4 regions of the Trichocoleus sp. FACHB-90 genome follow, and region 4 is predicted to be linked to each of the others. Evidence: predicted binding sites of a transcription regulator. Region 4 holds the regulator's gene; each other region holds the start of a gene.

Region 1 (3,784 bases), on a different contig from region 4:
GTTTGAGGTCTTCGCAGGGAATGCTTTTCTGGACGCAGGTGCCGAGTTCGGCTTCTTTACCCACTTTGCCGCCCATGTAAAGATCGACACCTTCAACGGTTTTGCCGTTTTTGCGTACCTTTGTCCCCATTAAACCGATGTCAGCGACTTGCGGCTGGGCGCAGGAGTTGGGGCAACCTGTCCAGTGAATTCGCACGGGTTGGGTTAGGGAAAGTTCTGCCTCTAGCTCCTGAATCATTGCCACGGCGCGGTTTTTGGTTTCAATCAGGGCAAAGTTGCAGAACTGTGACCCGGTGCATGAAACAAGCGCTTTTGTCAATGGTTGGGGACTGGTAGAGAATTTTTCTAAGAGGGGTTCGGCTAGGAATGCCTCCATCCTTGAGCTTGGGATATTAGGGATGATGACGTTTTGTTCAACGGTGAGGCGAATTTCGCTGCTGCCGTAGACTTCGGCTATTCGGGCGAGGTCAAACATATCTTGGGCAAACAAACGCCCGACGGGAACGTGCAAACCGACGTAGTTTAAGCCGGGTTGCTTTTGAGGATATACGCCAAGGTGGTCGCGTTTTTCCCAGTCGATTTCGTCTTTTTCGACTGCTGGTTGCAGTGGTTTACAGAGATATTTTTCTACTAATGCCCGGAAATTTTCGAGTCCAAGTTCATCGATAAGCCACATCAACCGGGCTTTTTGCCGATTGGATCTGGGGCCTTGGTCGCGAAAAACTTCGAGAACTGCTCTGGATACATCCACAACATCTTCGGGAGGAACCCAGGCATTTAGGGGAATTGCTGCATCGCAGCGTTTTGCGGAGAAGAAGCCACCGACGAGAATGTTAAAACCGAAGGTGCCGTTTTTGAATGCGGGGACAAAGGCGAGGTCGTTGATTTCGGCGTGAACCGAGTTGTCGCGACAACCTGCGATCGCTATATTAAATTTTCTCGGCAGATTCGAGAAGGCTTTGTTGCCTTCCCCCTTACTGGTAATCATGTCCTGAACTTGCTGCACAAGTTCTCTAGTATCGAACAATTCATCCGCATCAATTCCCGCTACTGGCGAACCAGTGATGTTGCGAACGTTGTCCATCCCAGACTGGACGCTAGTTAAACCAACTTGGTTAAACCGATTGAAAATCTCTGGCAGATCCTCAATCCGGATTCCCCGCAGTTGGATGTTTTGCCGAGTGGTAATATCAGCATTGCCATCTTCGCCATACTGTTGCACGACTTCAGCTAACACCCGCATTTGACTAGCTGTGAGAATACCGCTTGGCATCCGCAGCCGCATCATAAACTTTCCGGGAGTGACTGGTCGAAAGAACACACCCACCCACTTCAGACGGTGGTCACGGTCTGTTTCGTCCATCGCCTCCCAGCCAATGCGGGCGAAGTGTTCAAGTTCTGACTTTACTGCCAGACCATCTTTTTCGGCTTTAAATTTTTCAAACTTGTTCAGACTTGCTGTTGGCGTGGCTGTGCTTGTCATGGGTGTGTCCTCATTACTTAGCGCTCAACTGCCCCCAAACCGATTTCAGGTGTTTCGTCAATCGCTCGTTGATGATAAGTTATGCGGACTGACTGAGGAAATTCGTATACAAAGTTACAAAATATTAATGTAAATGAAGTTTCCGCATAATTGTTATGCTATTTTGACATCAGCTCTTACTTAAGAAAGATTGATAAGTAGAGCTGATTATGGTTATAAAGACTAAGAACTAGGGTATGGAGAGTGAGGAGAGAGTAGATATAAGATTTGTTAATTAATAACTGACAAATAATAACTTTTATTTGCTATCTAATGTGTAGCAAATAAATACAGAAATCCTATTTAAAAGTTAGAATGCAGCGCGGTTTTGTACGATAAGCATTAGAACGGGTACAAAACTCGGCAAAATTAATGATCATACCGACTTCTGTGCTGACAGAGCTGCTCTGGGCCCTGCCTCACCTGCGAACCCAAATGTATTTCAAGTCTTCCTTAACGGCACTCTCTCATGCTATGGAAGACCAAATTCTGGCATCTTCAGACAAGCATCTGGTGATTGCCAGCTTCCAGCGAGAGCGTTTCTATCGTCAGGAGGCTCATCGGTATCGACGGATTGCCGAACGGACGGATCAGGTATATGTGATGGCGGCACCGGAAGCATCCTTTACCAACGGATCGGGCTATTACGAAACTGTGGCTTTTGAGCCTGAGGACGGCTTGAGTAAAGAATGGCACTTAGTGGTGGTAGGACAGCACTATGCCACCTGCTTAGTATGTCGGGAAAGAACACCTGAAGAAGCAAAAGTCAAGAGGCAAGAAGCAAGAGGAGAAAAGTCCCGCCTGTCGGCTCCTTTGGAGATGGACACAGCCCGCCGATTTGAGGGAATTTGGAGTTTTGATCGGCAAGTAAGCTGTACTGTTGCTGGATTATTACTGAATCGGATTTTACAGTATCGCCCGGAGTTGGAAGAGAAAATCGCTCAAGCGCAAAATGCTTACGGCATTGCTTCGGTAGCACGGGTTGTAGGGGTTGGGGAGAATTTATTAACTCAAAATGCAACAGCCACCAACCCCGATCCGTTTGTTGAGTGCCTGCTGACTTACTTACAAGCTGGGCAGTATAAACTGCTAAAAGCTTATCGTTCTATTTCTGCTCAGGAACGCAAAGAGCGTTTAGTAAACTCAATTACCGCTGCCATTCGCAGGGGTAGCAATACAGGACAGCCGCTACATCCGGATGAAATTCTAGAAGTAGCAGTGCAGGAATTGGGTCAGGCTTTGTCTGCTTGTCGGTGTCTAATATATCGCGTCTCAACGGATACAGCTACGACAATCAATCATGAATTTTTGGGTGTGAGTGGTAGCGGGGATTCTCGACTTCCCTCTACGCTAGGTCAGACTTGGCCTTTGGAGAATAATCCTCTGTTTCAGGAAGTTGTACAGAAGCGAGAACAAGTGTATGTAGCTGATACTCAGACAGATTCTCGGATTGTCGGGGATGGGTTGAAGTCAGGCTCTAATAGCCAGCTGCAAGCTATTGTGAGCAATTTTTCTATTTCTTCGTGGCTAATGGTACCAGTGCTGTATCAGGATCGGTTGCTGGGGATGGTGGAGTTGCATTATTGCGGCGGGACACCGTATGAGTGCGAGGAAGATGAACTGGAATTGGTGGAAGCGATCGCTACTCAAATCGGCGGTGCTTTAATTCAAGCTGAGGCCTACGCTAACCTGGAAGACCTCAACCAGCAGCTAGAAGCCCTCGACCGCACCCGCAGCAACTTGGTTGCCATTACTGGTCACGAACTACGCACCCCTCTATCTACCATCCAAGTCTGTCTGGAAAGTCTGGCAACCGAACCGGATATGTCTCCAGAAATGCGGCAGGTGATGCTCAACACTGCTCTCTCCGACGCGGAACGGATGCGTAAACTCGTGCAGGATTTCCTCACCCTTTCACGGTTGGAAAGCGGTCGCGTACAATGGCACCCAGAATCGCTGGAGTTGCAAGAGTGCATTGACCTCGCCCTCAGCAGTATCCGCGCCCGTCATTCTGATGGTCAATTGCCAGAGATTCTCACAAAAGTCCCCGATTCCCTGCCTTTGGTAAGAGCTGATGGCGAGTGGCTGGTTGAGGTTCTTGCCAAGTTGCTAGATAACGCTTGTAAATTTACCACGTCTAAAGGAAAAATTACTATTAAGGCTTCCAGTAACGGTGGTTCTATGCTGGAAGTCACTGTTGCTGATACGGGACGCGGTATTGAACCCAATCGACTTGAGGCTGTCTTTGATCGGTTCTATCAG
Region 2 (3,784 bases), on a different contig from region 4:
GAGCGGGTAGACACACTTCTCAAATTCAGCATTTGAATTTGATTTTAAAGGCTATCAGCAATAAATTTGTTTAGTTTCACTCACTGGTAAAACTCATCCCCCCTCCGAATTCATCTTCATAACCTTTAGGACTTACGCACTAGGAACCAGGAAATCAATTTCCTGGCCCAAAGCCCAAGTCAGTTGAAACTGACTAAAAAACCCGAACCAACCCATTTCAATGGGTTTGGGCTTTGAGCCGGAACTTTAGTTCACGGTAAGTGCGTAAGTCCTGAACCTTCCTCACCATGTTCGTTGATATCCATTCTTTACATTTCGGCTTCTGTTTTGGGTCGCAGACCGACTGTAGCATCTAGGATTTTGAGAATGATGAAGATCCCAGGGGCGGCGATAATGTACGCGATCGCTCCCAGAAAAAGAAAAAGGCAAAAGAAAAAATTCTTTTGCCTTTTCCTTATACTTATTAGCCTTTGCCTTTACTTGACATACTCTCCCGGTGAATTTGGCATTCCACCGTGCTTACCAGTCTCAGCAAAACCACCTGCACTTGCTTCCTTGGCAAATCCGCTGTAGGCTTCCATACCGTGTTCGCCGATATCCAAGCCTTCAAACTCCTCTTCAGGGCTAACTCGGATACCAAGGGTTGCCTTAAGCACCATCCACAAGATTGTACTCAGTAGAACTGTCATGCCGCCTACTGAAACAACGCCAATCAGTTGAGTGATGAACTGTCCAGGGCCACCGCCCAACAGTAACCCTTTCGCTGGGCCAAGACCGTCGCCGTACCAGGAGTAGACACCAGGGCCGACGCTGAATAGACCCACTGCCAAACTACCCCAAATACCACAGACAAGGTGAACCGAGGTAGCACCCACTGGGTCATCAATCTTCTGCTTGTCAAAGAAAGTGACAGCGAAAACTACCACAACTCCGGCAATCGAACCAATGATCAAAGCACTACCAATGCTGATGAAAGCACAGCCGGCTGTAACCCCCACCAAGCCAGCCAAGATGCCGTTGATAATCATCGACAGATCCGGCTTACCCAGGTACAACCAAGCTGTAGCTGTAGCGGCGATTCCACCCGCAGCTGCTCCCATGTTGGTTGTCAGCGCAATGTGAGTAATGGCATTGGGATCGGCAGCCATTGTGGAGCCTGGGTTGAAACCAAACCAGCCCAACCAGAGAATTAAACAGCCCAAGGTGGCAATGCTCAGGTTGTGACCTGGGAAAGCAACACTCTGCCCGTCTTGATATTTTCCTAGGCGCGGCCCCAGGAATGCAGCTCCCATCAAAGCTGCCCAACCACCAACCGAGTGAATTACAGTTGAGCCGGCAAAATCCCAAAATCCTCGCGTTTGTAGCCAGCCACCACCCCAAATCCAGTGTCCGGTGATTGGGTAGATAATACCTACGAGTATGAGGCTGAAGATTAAGAAGTCAACAAACTTAATCCGTTCCGCAACTGCTCCAGAAACAATTGTGGCGGCGGTTCCAGCAAATACTAGCTGGAACAAAAACTTAGCAGCTAAAGGGACGCCAGCCCATTTGAGAGAGCTAAAGACGCCTTGATAGGCATCGTTTGTGGCGGGACTGTTATCGGCTCCGCCTAAGAAAAATCCATTGAGTCCGATGAAGGGGTTGCCATCTCCGAACATCAAGCCAAAACCAATCGCCCAAAAAGCAACGGTAGCCAAAGCAAACACGATCAAGTTCTTGGCAAGAACGTTGACGGCGTTTTTCTGGCGGCAAAAGCCAGTTTCTAACATACAAAAACCAGCGTTCATAAAGAACACTAGGAAGGCAGCGATCGCTACCCACAAAGTATCCAATGCTACCTTTAGCTCCGCCGTTGTCGGGCCAGCGGCTGCTGGAGCATCTTGAGCAACTGCCGAGTAACCCCACAGCATCACAATGATTGTGGCTATAGGAATGCAAGCTTGCCAACTCGGAGTTAACCTCTTAATAGCAGTCTGTAACTGCTTCCACATCATGGCGCTCCGAGGGGAGTAAGGTAGCCCATTTGAAGAAAGTCGCTTACTTTTAGTCCTCGACTTCTTCTTTTTTATCTTTAGTCTAGAGATCATCAGTGCAGTTTCCTTGCCGCTTAAAACACATCCAACAGTTTCGCAATCGGGGTAAATCTAGCCCTCTGAAGCGGTAAATGACCTATTTGTAGAAACAACCCCACAGGGATTCAAGACGCTATTGGCGTTTGGAAAAATTGTAATTTTGCCTTTTAAGTCCTTAGATTTTGTATTTTCTTCATCACAAATTCTGTATAATAGAATACAGTTCCCTATTTCAGACTTTAGAGAGTTGACCAAAAAATAATTTTTCCAAAGTCTTAGCTACAGGCAGTTGTAGCCTGTAGCTAAAGTATACCTTTCGGGGGATGAATAAAATCTAGAGTAAGATATTACAATATTTCTAACTCATTGAGTGTAAATTTTTATATAGAACCGATTGGGTAAAAAGTTTTAATAATTCGTCTGATTGCTGCACAAAAATGTTGTACGATTTTGTTTGAATCGTGCAACGCTTAAATTTATAAAACTTGCTAGGGGCAAGAATTTCACAATCCTTGTATCAGAATTCCTATTAAAGCCTTTCCTCTAAATACTGCTTGTAGCCCAGTTCATCTAGCCGCCCTTGCTTTTCCATGACAGATTGGGCTAAATTTTGGCGATACTGCTGGACTCGTTCAAGTAATTCTGGTTGGTGGGAAGCTAATATTTGCACAGCCAATAAACCAGCATTTTTCGCATTGCCAATAGCGACAGTGGCGACGGGAATTCCCCCTGGCATTTGCACAATGGAATAGAGAGAATCGACACCCTGCAAATGGCGAGAAGCTACTGGCACTCCAATCACAGGTAAGGGTGTTAAAGCAGCAACCATTCCCGGCAGATGGGCAGCACCACCAGCACCAGCGATAATAACTTTAATGCCGCGTTGGTGGGCGTGTTGGGCATATTCTACCATTCGTTCAGGGGTGCGGTGGGCGCTGACGATCGCTACCTCGCAGTTTACGCTGAATTCTTCACAGACTGCGATCGCGTCTTGCATAGTAGGCAAATCGGAATCGCTGCCCATGATAATACCAACTAGGGGTTGAGTCATGCGATTTTAGATTTGGGATAATCGAATTGTGAATATTATCAACGTTAGACTGCCTGGATATCAAGGATTACAGGAAATTTCCGTTACACAAGGCACAATTGAGAAAATCTCACCGATGCGCGTCTTTGAAAAAGGAATGCGATCGCCAGATGGAGAAGTCTTAGATGTAGGCGGCGAGTGGCTTTCTCTGGGAGGCGTGGATTTGCAGATTAACGGGGCGCTAGGCTTAGCATTTCCAGAAGTTAATTTAGAAAATAGCAAGAAAATACCCGAAATTTCTAAATTATTGTGGGAACAGGGCGTAGATGGATTTTTGCCCACTATCGTCACAACATCAGTAGAGAATATACAGCGATCGCTATCCATTTTCGCTGATGCCTCCTCCCAGCAGAAAGATCAAGCCAGCGCCCAGATTTTGGGAGTTCATCTAGAAGGGCCATTTCTGAATTACCAAAAGCGCGGCGCACACCCAGCAGAGTATTTATTGCCTCTGACAATTGACAACGTGAAGCGAATTTTAGGGGATTACGCCAGTATTGTCAAAGTAATCACCTTGGCACCAGAACTAGATGAAACTGGGGAAGCAATAGAGTATTTGCGATCGCTTGGCATTACCATCAGTCTCGGACACTCCCAAGCCACAGAAACTCAAGCGCAACGT
Region 3 (3,784 bases), on a different contig from region 4:
GCCAGCTGCACTGGTGGGCATTTGGTGGAGCAGTATTAAGTACAATTTTGGTAGACAGCCTGTTTTGGTTAGCTGCCTCTATGGCTTAAAAATACCTGCAAGTTGACCAATGCTCAATCTATTAGTGCAGGGATGTCGAGCTTCGCTCTTGTTTTGCGATCGCACACTCAAGAGGCGGAAATATGCTAAAAATTAAAAGTTCTAAACGACTTGTCGTCAATATTTTAGCCTGTGGTGACTTTGCGACCCACTCCTTACCTGCTGCTTCGCACCGACTCCGGCAATCGCTATCTCCCGTTGGTGAGTAGTAATTGCTGGACAGTTGGTCGCAGCGACGACAACAATTTTGTGCTGCCGGATCGGTGGATTTCCCGAAATCACGCTATGTTGCAGTGTACCGAAACCGGAGAGTTTTACCTAATCGACTTAGGCAGTCGTAACGGGTCTTTTGTCAATGGGCGACGAGTCAGTATTCCTGTAACATTACGCAATGGCGATCGCCTTACCTTTGGTCAGACGGATCTAGAGTTCCACTGTCCAACGGCAGCCGGCAACAATGAGTCATCGGTGACTGGAGATAAGGATACTCTCACTTCGACTTTGCACGTCCGTCGCCTGATGTCAGTGATGGTAGTAGATATCCGCGACTTCACTGTACTAACCCGACAGCTGGATGAAAAGATTTTATCGGCGGTGATTGGCACCTGGTTCCGCCACGCCGGAAATATCATCCGACAGTATGGTAGTTGGGTGGATAAATACATTGGCGATGCAGTGATGGCAATCTGGTTTCATGGTTCCCAAGGCGTCACCGAAGAGGAAATGCTAAATATTTGTAAGGCGCTGAGTGACCTCCATAAAATAACTATGGATCTGAGTAATAAATATCCTTTGCCTTTTAATCTGCGAATTGGGGCGGGGATTAATACAGGTTATGCTATGGTCGGTAACACTGGCAGTGGCGATCGCCCCGACTATACTGCGATCGGTGATACCGTGAATGCAGCATTTCGCCTGGAATCTGCCACTAAGGAAATTGGTCTAGATATTGCCATAGGGGAAACAACTCACGACTATCTCTTAACCTTGGCAGGAAAGGATACGGGGTTTAAGCAATATATCGTCAATCTCAAAGGTTATGACGCGCCCACTGTAACTTATGCAGGTTTATACGCTGACCTGGATGCTTTTGTGCAGGTCAATAGTCAGTAGGTAGCAGTTTCACGATCGGCAGACTAAGAACTACAGACTCCTAATTTCTACATCAAAAACTTCTGCAAAGGCTGCTACCACATCCAGGCGCACCTGGTTAAGATCAATTGTGGGAAGGAACTGGGCTAAACTGCCAACAGGCTTGTCGGCAATGCCACAGGGTACAATGCGCTGGAAGCCGCAGAGGTCGGGACAAACGTTTAAGGCGAAGCCGTGCATGGCGATCCAGCGGCTGACTTTAATGCCAATTGCTGCCACCTTACAGCCTTCCAGCCAAACGCCAGTCATACCGGGAATGCGATCGCCTTTTAACCCATAAACATCCAGAACTCGAATTAATACCTCTTCTAACTGCCGCAGATACCAGTGCAGGTCTTGGCGATAATGTCGCAGATTTAAAATTGGGTAGCCGACTAGCTGACCCGGACAGTGGTATGTCACTTCACCGCCTCGTTCCACCCGAAAAACTTCCCAGTCAGTCGCTGCGGGGTCAAATTTGAGAAATTCTAGACTTGCTCCTTGTCCCAGAGTATAAACTGGCGGATGCTCTAGCAAAATCAGCGCATCTTGACAATTCGGGTCGTTTAGGCGTTCTGTAACTAGCGATCGCTGCCATTCCCAAGCATCTGCATAGGGCATCAGCCCTCGATTGTATATTAAGACTTGCCGCCGGGAATCCAAGGCAAAAATTTCAGACATACTTAAGATTATCGCAAAAATCAACAGCAATTTGACTTAAATTTTCTGCATATTTCAGCTAGCGGGATCAAGAAATGTCAAAAGATGCAAAGGATTTTGAAGAGAAGTCAAAGGCATCTGTTGTGTACATTACAAAGTGCTAATGTTGAAGTTATAAGCAAACAGTGTTGAAACAGGACGCATCTTCAAGACAACCCCAAAGCAAGGCTGAGCAATCGTAGGGTAAAACACGTTAGTTAGACTTGCTTTTCTGGAGATAACTGAACAGGAACATCGACAGTAGTTTTGAGCAATCGGCTTGCTGGTAACACCTCTGGCTACGGCTCGCTGTTCAAGAACATCCGAGTAACCTTGTAGGTATGGGTAAAACCTTGATATTCCTAAAAGTTTTGCCTCTGTTCAACACTTGTCTACCCAAAAAACGGGCATTTAATAGCTACAGAAGAAAGCGGCAATTATCTGCTATAGCTTTCTAATTTACCAATACGGTACACTATGGAGTATCCGGTATGAAGCTTGTCATCCACGGCAAAAACATTGAAATCACCGATGCGATTCGCGAGTACGTGAATCAAAAGATTGAAAAAGCGGTGAACCACTTTCAGAATTTGACAACAGAAGTAAATGTGCATCTATCAGTAGCCCGCAATCCCCGGATAAATCCCAAACAGGCGGCTGAAGTAACGATTTTCGCTAATGGCACAGTGATCCGCGCCGAAGAAAGCAGCGATAACCTATACGCTAGTATTGACCTGGTTGCTGATAAAATTGCCCGAAACCTGCGGAAATATAAAGAAAAACGGCTGGATCAGAAAACCCAAGCTCAGCCTAAAACTGCCGTAGCGGTAGAAGAAGTACCAGTGGCACCGGATCTAATAGGCGATCGCACTCCCGAACTCCCCACAGAAGTTGTGCGTACCAAATATTTTGCCATGCCGCCGATGACTACAGAAGAAGCTTTGGAACAATTGCAGCTGGTGGATCACGACTTCTATATGTTCCGCAATGCCGAAACTGGCGAGATTAACGTGATTTATGAACGCAACCACGGTGGTTATGGAGTGATTCTGCCGCGTAACGGCAACGGACACACGAATCACAAAAATGGGAAAACTGCCCACGGCAACAGTGCGACACCAGAGAAGTCCACTGCAAAAGGTTAACTCAATCTCGTTTCCTGCTTAGGGAGGCTCTGCCTCCCCTTCAAGGGCAAGAAAGTATAAAAGCAATCAGCCTCTAATTTCGGGTTCCCAAACTGGGTCTGGGAACGCGAAATTATAGCATGTCTGAAAAGTCATAATCGAGATGCTTAGACGGTTGAGATCCCCCTAAATCCCCCTTTTTAAGGGGGACTAAGACTTGATTCTCCCCCCTTGAAAAGGGGGGCTGGGGGGATCAAGCTAACTTTTGACACTTGTAAGACATCCTCTTAGCCATTAGCGCTAATTTTGCCTTGCAACAGGTAAGTAGTCATTTTTCCTTTACCCTTAACTTGGATTGATTCCCGTTCCTCAAATAAATATTGCTCCCGCAACAGTTCGTAGGTGGCTGCTGTCACCTGAATATGACCAGGTAAACCGTGTGATTCCATGCGACTAGCAATATTCACCGTGTCCCCCCACAGGTCGTAGATAAACTTTTTTGTGCCAATCACACCTGCCACCACAGGCCCGGTGTGGATGCCAATCCGCATACTCAAAGCTTGCCCAGTTTCCCGGCTAAATTGAGCGATCGCAGTTTGCATATCGAGTGCCATTTGCGCGCTCGCGCCTGCGTGGTTCCCCAGGGGATGAGGAATACCCCCCACCACCATATAAGCGTCTCCAATCGTCTTAATTTTCTCTAAGCTGTGTTGTTCAGCCAGCTGGTCAAA
Region 4 (3,784 bases):
ACGCCCCGGATCGAAACCTAAAATCATTTTAATTGGGAATTGGGGATTGGGGATTGGGAATTGGGAATTGGGGATTGGGAATTAGGGATTGGGGATTGGGGATTGGGAATTGACAAATTACATACTAAAAATTACCTCTCCATTCCGCACGACTACTAAATTCAGTTTCAGCGGCCCTACGAGGTATGTATCTTCTGCCACTACTGCCTTGAGATCGATAGGCTGCTTGAACTTTTTCAGCTTTTCAATAAAGCGAATCAAGCTGGTAATTCGACCGTCGCCTACCTGAATTGTATCGTTCAAAATTCCAGCTCGATTAGCTCGGAACTGAGATGCTCCCAGGAGCAAATCGATCCGCTGCCGCATTTGTTGGTCATTCATAGTTGAAGGGTCGGCAGATGTTGCTGCGATGATATCACCATCACTGAACACGATTTTATTCACTGTCGCGTCTGCAAAGACTTGTACGTCCTTTTCCCCTTGGACGTAGTTGCCAGCCGAGAAAATTCGCACCAGGTAGGGGCGACCATCTTTAATTTGGTTAAGCAGTTGGTCTACCTGCGCTTGGGTAATTTGCACTACGCGCTCATTGACCACCTTGTTGTTATTGTTGTTACCAGGTTGCGTAGCTTTCATTGCTGTGCGATTTGCTTCTCGTAAAAGCTGATCTATAGCCTGACGGGCGGCGGCGGGATCGACAATACGGAAGACACCAAAAGCCAGAACTTGACCGCGTTGGAGAGCGACGTTACCTTGACGCAACGCTTGATAGGATTGGTAATACTGTTCCAGGTCTGCTACTTCCTGCTCTAGGGCAGCTTGTTGTTTCTCTATTTCCTTGAGGCGAGTTTCGCGCTGAGTAATTACTTGGTCTCGTGCGGAAATTTCCTCATCAAGTTGGGCGAGGGCTGTGTCTCGCTTGGCGATTTCTTTATCACGTTGGGCAATGCTGTTTCTCAGGTTGGAAATTTTTTGATCAAGTTCTGCCAAGGCTTGGTCGCGATTACCAATTTCCCGGTCGCGTTCTGTGATGGCTTGGTCAAGCTTGGCGATTTCGCGATCGCGTTGAGTAACTTGGCCCTTGAGTTGGGTGATTTGAGCCTTTACGCGATCGCGCTCCTTGATTAGTTCCTGGCGTTCCCCTTGAAGTTGTTGAATTTCAGAACGTAAATTTACCGCTTGCCCAGAAACACTTTCCAGCTGTTGCTGGGTTTTCTCAAAGCTAGCCGCAACGCTTTTAAGTTCGCGCTCTGTCTTGCTCAGTTGCGCCTCTGTCTGGGCTTGTCTGGCTAGTGCTGCCGCCAGAGACTTATTAATGGCATCCAGACGCTTTTGGGCGGCTTGCTGCTCGGTACGGGCTAGTGAGAGTTCGTTTTCAGTTTGTTGTTTCTGGGCTGCAACTTTGGAGAGTTCGCTTTCAGTTTGTTGTTTCTGGGCTACAGTTTGGTCAAGCTCCCGACGAGCGGTTCTGAGTTTTCGCTGAATTTCATCAACTTGAAACACGCCTGTGCGTAACGGCTTGCTGGTGGCAAATAGGATCGTCAGGGTTGAGGCGGAAATCATCAAACCTGTAAGAATTGTAACTAAGACCGCAGTTTTCTTGGGACGCAGATTGAACAGACTCAGCCGCGCTTTTCCCACGCGAGTGCCAATGCGATCGCCCAAGGTGGCGATCGCACCACCCAATACCAAAATCGATAAAATTAAGACCAGCGCACTGGTGGTCATTTTCCAGCTTTAGCTATCACCTCTCAAGCTTAAGCATAAAGGCTTTTTTGTGATAGACGCTGGTACTTCAACTATTGATTAACAAAAGCTGACAGTGCAAAAGATGTTTTAGGTGAACTGCTGGCTCAAAGCTACCGGGTTATGAACGGTAATTTTTTTCTTATTGATGGAAATCATTTTCTCTGAGCGTAAATCTCCCAGTAACCGGGTGACTGTCACTCTTGTGGAACCAATTGCTTCTGCGATCGCTTGGTGAGAAAGCTTCAGATCAACTGTAATTCCATTCGGGCCTGGAACGCCAAAATCGCGACAGAGAATCAACAAAAAACTCACCAATCGCGATCCCATATCCCGGTGCGCCAAAGTCTCAATCATCATCTCTGTTTGCAAGATCCGCGATGAAAGCCCCCGCAGCATCAACATCGACAATTCTGGATTATCCTTGAGCGCTTGCTCCACCTGTTCAATTGGTGCTGAAAGCAACTCCACAGGCGTAAATGCTACTGCGTGATAAAATCTGTCTGACCGATTCCCGGTAATCAACGACAGTACGCCAAAGACGCTGTTTTCTCGCAGCAGCGCCACTGTAATTTCTTCCCCAGCTTCGTACACGCGAGACAGCTTCACAGCTCCTTTGAGCAAAAAATATACCCGTTCAGCCGGGTCTCCGGGGAAAAAGATAGTTTTGCCCCGATCAAAGGTTTCCACCACTGGCGGAAACGCCCCACCTCCGATTTGACGGAACACAGCTGCTAACGGTCTATCTTGCGTCACTACCACTTCCTTATATCCTTATTGCTGCCCTAGAAACTCTTCTGGGAATTACAACCGACTGTGAGAAATTTCTGACTTTAGACACTGATAAACTGACTCTTAGGCAGTTTTTTGTGCTGCTTGATACATAATTTTAAAGTTGTTTTATCCTCCAAGTTTTTCCAATTGCCTCAACCCCACGGCGCAAATCAGATTGTTAAGGAAAATGTCTATATCTTGACAATACCTGTTTGATAAGCTGGGATGCAGTTTGAGTCATGTTGGGTAAGCTTCGATCCCGACGCAAGCTATCTGAATTACCGCCCTAAATCGGATATTCTCTAATATTGCCTTCAAAATTGACATCATGCTAGATTTATCAGGAAAAAATGCCCTAGTTACTGGCATTGCCAACAACCGCTCAATCGCTTGGGGTATTGCCCAGCAGTTACACAAAGCTGGTGCAAATTTGGGAGTTACTTATCTACCAGACGACCGAGGACGCTTTGAGAAGAAAGTCGCCGAATTGGTAGAACCTCTCAACCCCAGCTTGTTTTTACCTTGCGATGTTCAGAATGATGACCAAATTCGTTCTACATTTGATGCCATCCGCGATAAGTGGGGCAGGCTAGATATTTTAATCCATTGTCTTGCTTTTGCCAACAAGGACGATTTATCAGGTGATTTTAGCAACACCACCCGCGCTGGCTTCACTCAAGCTTTGGAAATTAGCACCTACTCGCTAGTTCAACTGGCTGGGGCGGCGAAACCGCTAATGACAGAAGGCGGCAGTATTGTCACCCTAACTTATTTGGGCGGCGTTAAGGTGATCCCCAATTACAATGTGATGGGCATTGCTAAGTCTGGCTTGGAAATGAGCGTGCGTTATCTAGCCTCGGAGATGGGGCCTTCTAATATTCGCGTGAATGCAATCTCAGCTGGCCCGATACGCACTCTGGCATCATCGGCGGTGGGTGGCATTCTGGATATGATCCATCATGTTGAGGAAGTAGCACCACTGCGGCGAACTGTGACTCAGACAGAAGTGGGAAATGCTGCTAGTTTCTTGTGCAGCGACTTGGCAAGTGGGATTACGGGTCAAGTGCTGTATGTAGATGCTGGATACGAGATTATGGGAATGTGATGTAGGGGCTGGGGATTGGGGACTGGGGAAAGAATCTAACTTACCCCATTCCCTAGCTCGATAGCATAGAATAATAAACTTACTTGTTTCTTGTTAGTGAGCATCTGCTATGCAGACAAGCGATCGCGTTTCCACCACTCCGAACCTTGAACAACTTTT

Evidence for each region. The regulator NtcA, encoded in region 4, controls nitrogen genes in cyanobacteria. The targets are predictions, from matches to a motif close to TTTGTANNNNNNNNTACAAA.
Region 1: H6F74_RS13575 (ferredoxin--nitrite reductase) is a predicted target of NtcA. The motif match lies at 1,585-1,604, and genes of this name have one in related genera.
Region 2: H6F74_RS06680 (ammonium transporter) is a predicted target of NtcA. The motif match lies at 2,277-2,296, and genes of this name have one in related genera.
Region 3: lipB (lipoyl(octanoyl) transferase LipB) is a predicted target of NtcA. The motif match lies at 2,028-2,047, and genes of this name have one in related genera.

What each region holds. Positions count from the first base shown of each region.
Region 1 is NZ_JACJOK010000048.1:5,722-9,505, reverse strand. It holds gene H6F74_RS13575 (ferredoxin--nitrite reductase) at 1-1,483, opposite strand, end outside; gene H6F74_RS13570 (DICT sensory domain-containing protein) at 1,895-3,784, shown strand, end outside.
Region 2 is NZ_JACJOK010000021.1:42,969-46,752, forward strand. It holds gene H6F74_RS06675 (SGNH/GDSL hydrolase family protein) at 1-32, opposite strand, end outside; gene H6F74_RS06680 (ammonium transporter) at 477-2,087, opposite strand; gene purE (5-(carboxyamino)imidazole ribonucleotide mutase) at 2,602-3,123, opposite strand; gene nagA (N-acetylglucosamine-6-phosphate deacetylase) at 3,152-3,784, shown strand, end outside.
Region 3 is NZ_JACJOK010000073.1:99,478-103,261, reverse strand. It holds gene H6F74_RS21795 (DUF3120 domain-containing protein) at 1-89, shown strand, start outside; gene H6F74_RS21790 (FHA domain-containing protein) at 232-1,212, shown strand; gene lipB (lipoyl(octanoyl) transferase LipB) at 1,243-1,911, opposite strand; gene raiA (ribosome-associated translation inhibitor RaiA) at 2,421-3,074, shown strand; gene H6F74_RS21775 (adenylate/guanylate cyclase domain-containing protein) at 3,341-3,784, opposite strand, start outside.
Region 4 is NZ_JACJOK010000069.1:308,140-311,923, forward strand. It holds gene H6F74_RS20895 (pre-16S rRNA-processing nuclease YqgF) at 1-27, opposite strand, end outside; gene H6F74_RS20900 (DUF3084 domain-containing protein) at 118-1,728, opposite strand; gene ntcA (global nitrogen regulator NtcA) at 1,837-2,508, opposite strand; gene fabI (enoyl-ACP reductase FabI) at 2,849-3,625, shown strand; gene hisB (imidazoleglycerol-phosphate dehydratase HisB) at 3,735-3,784, shown strand, end outside.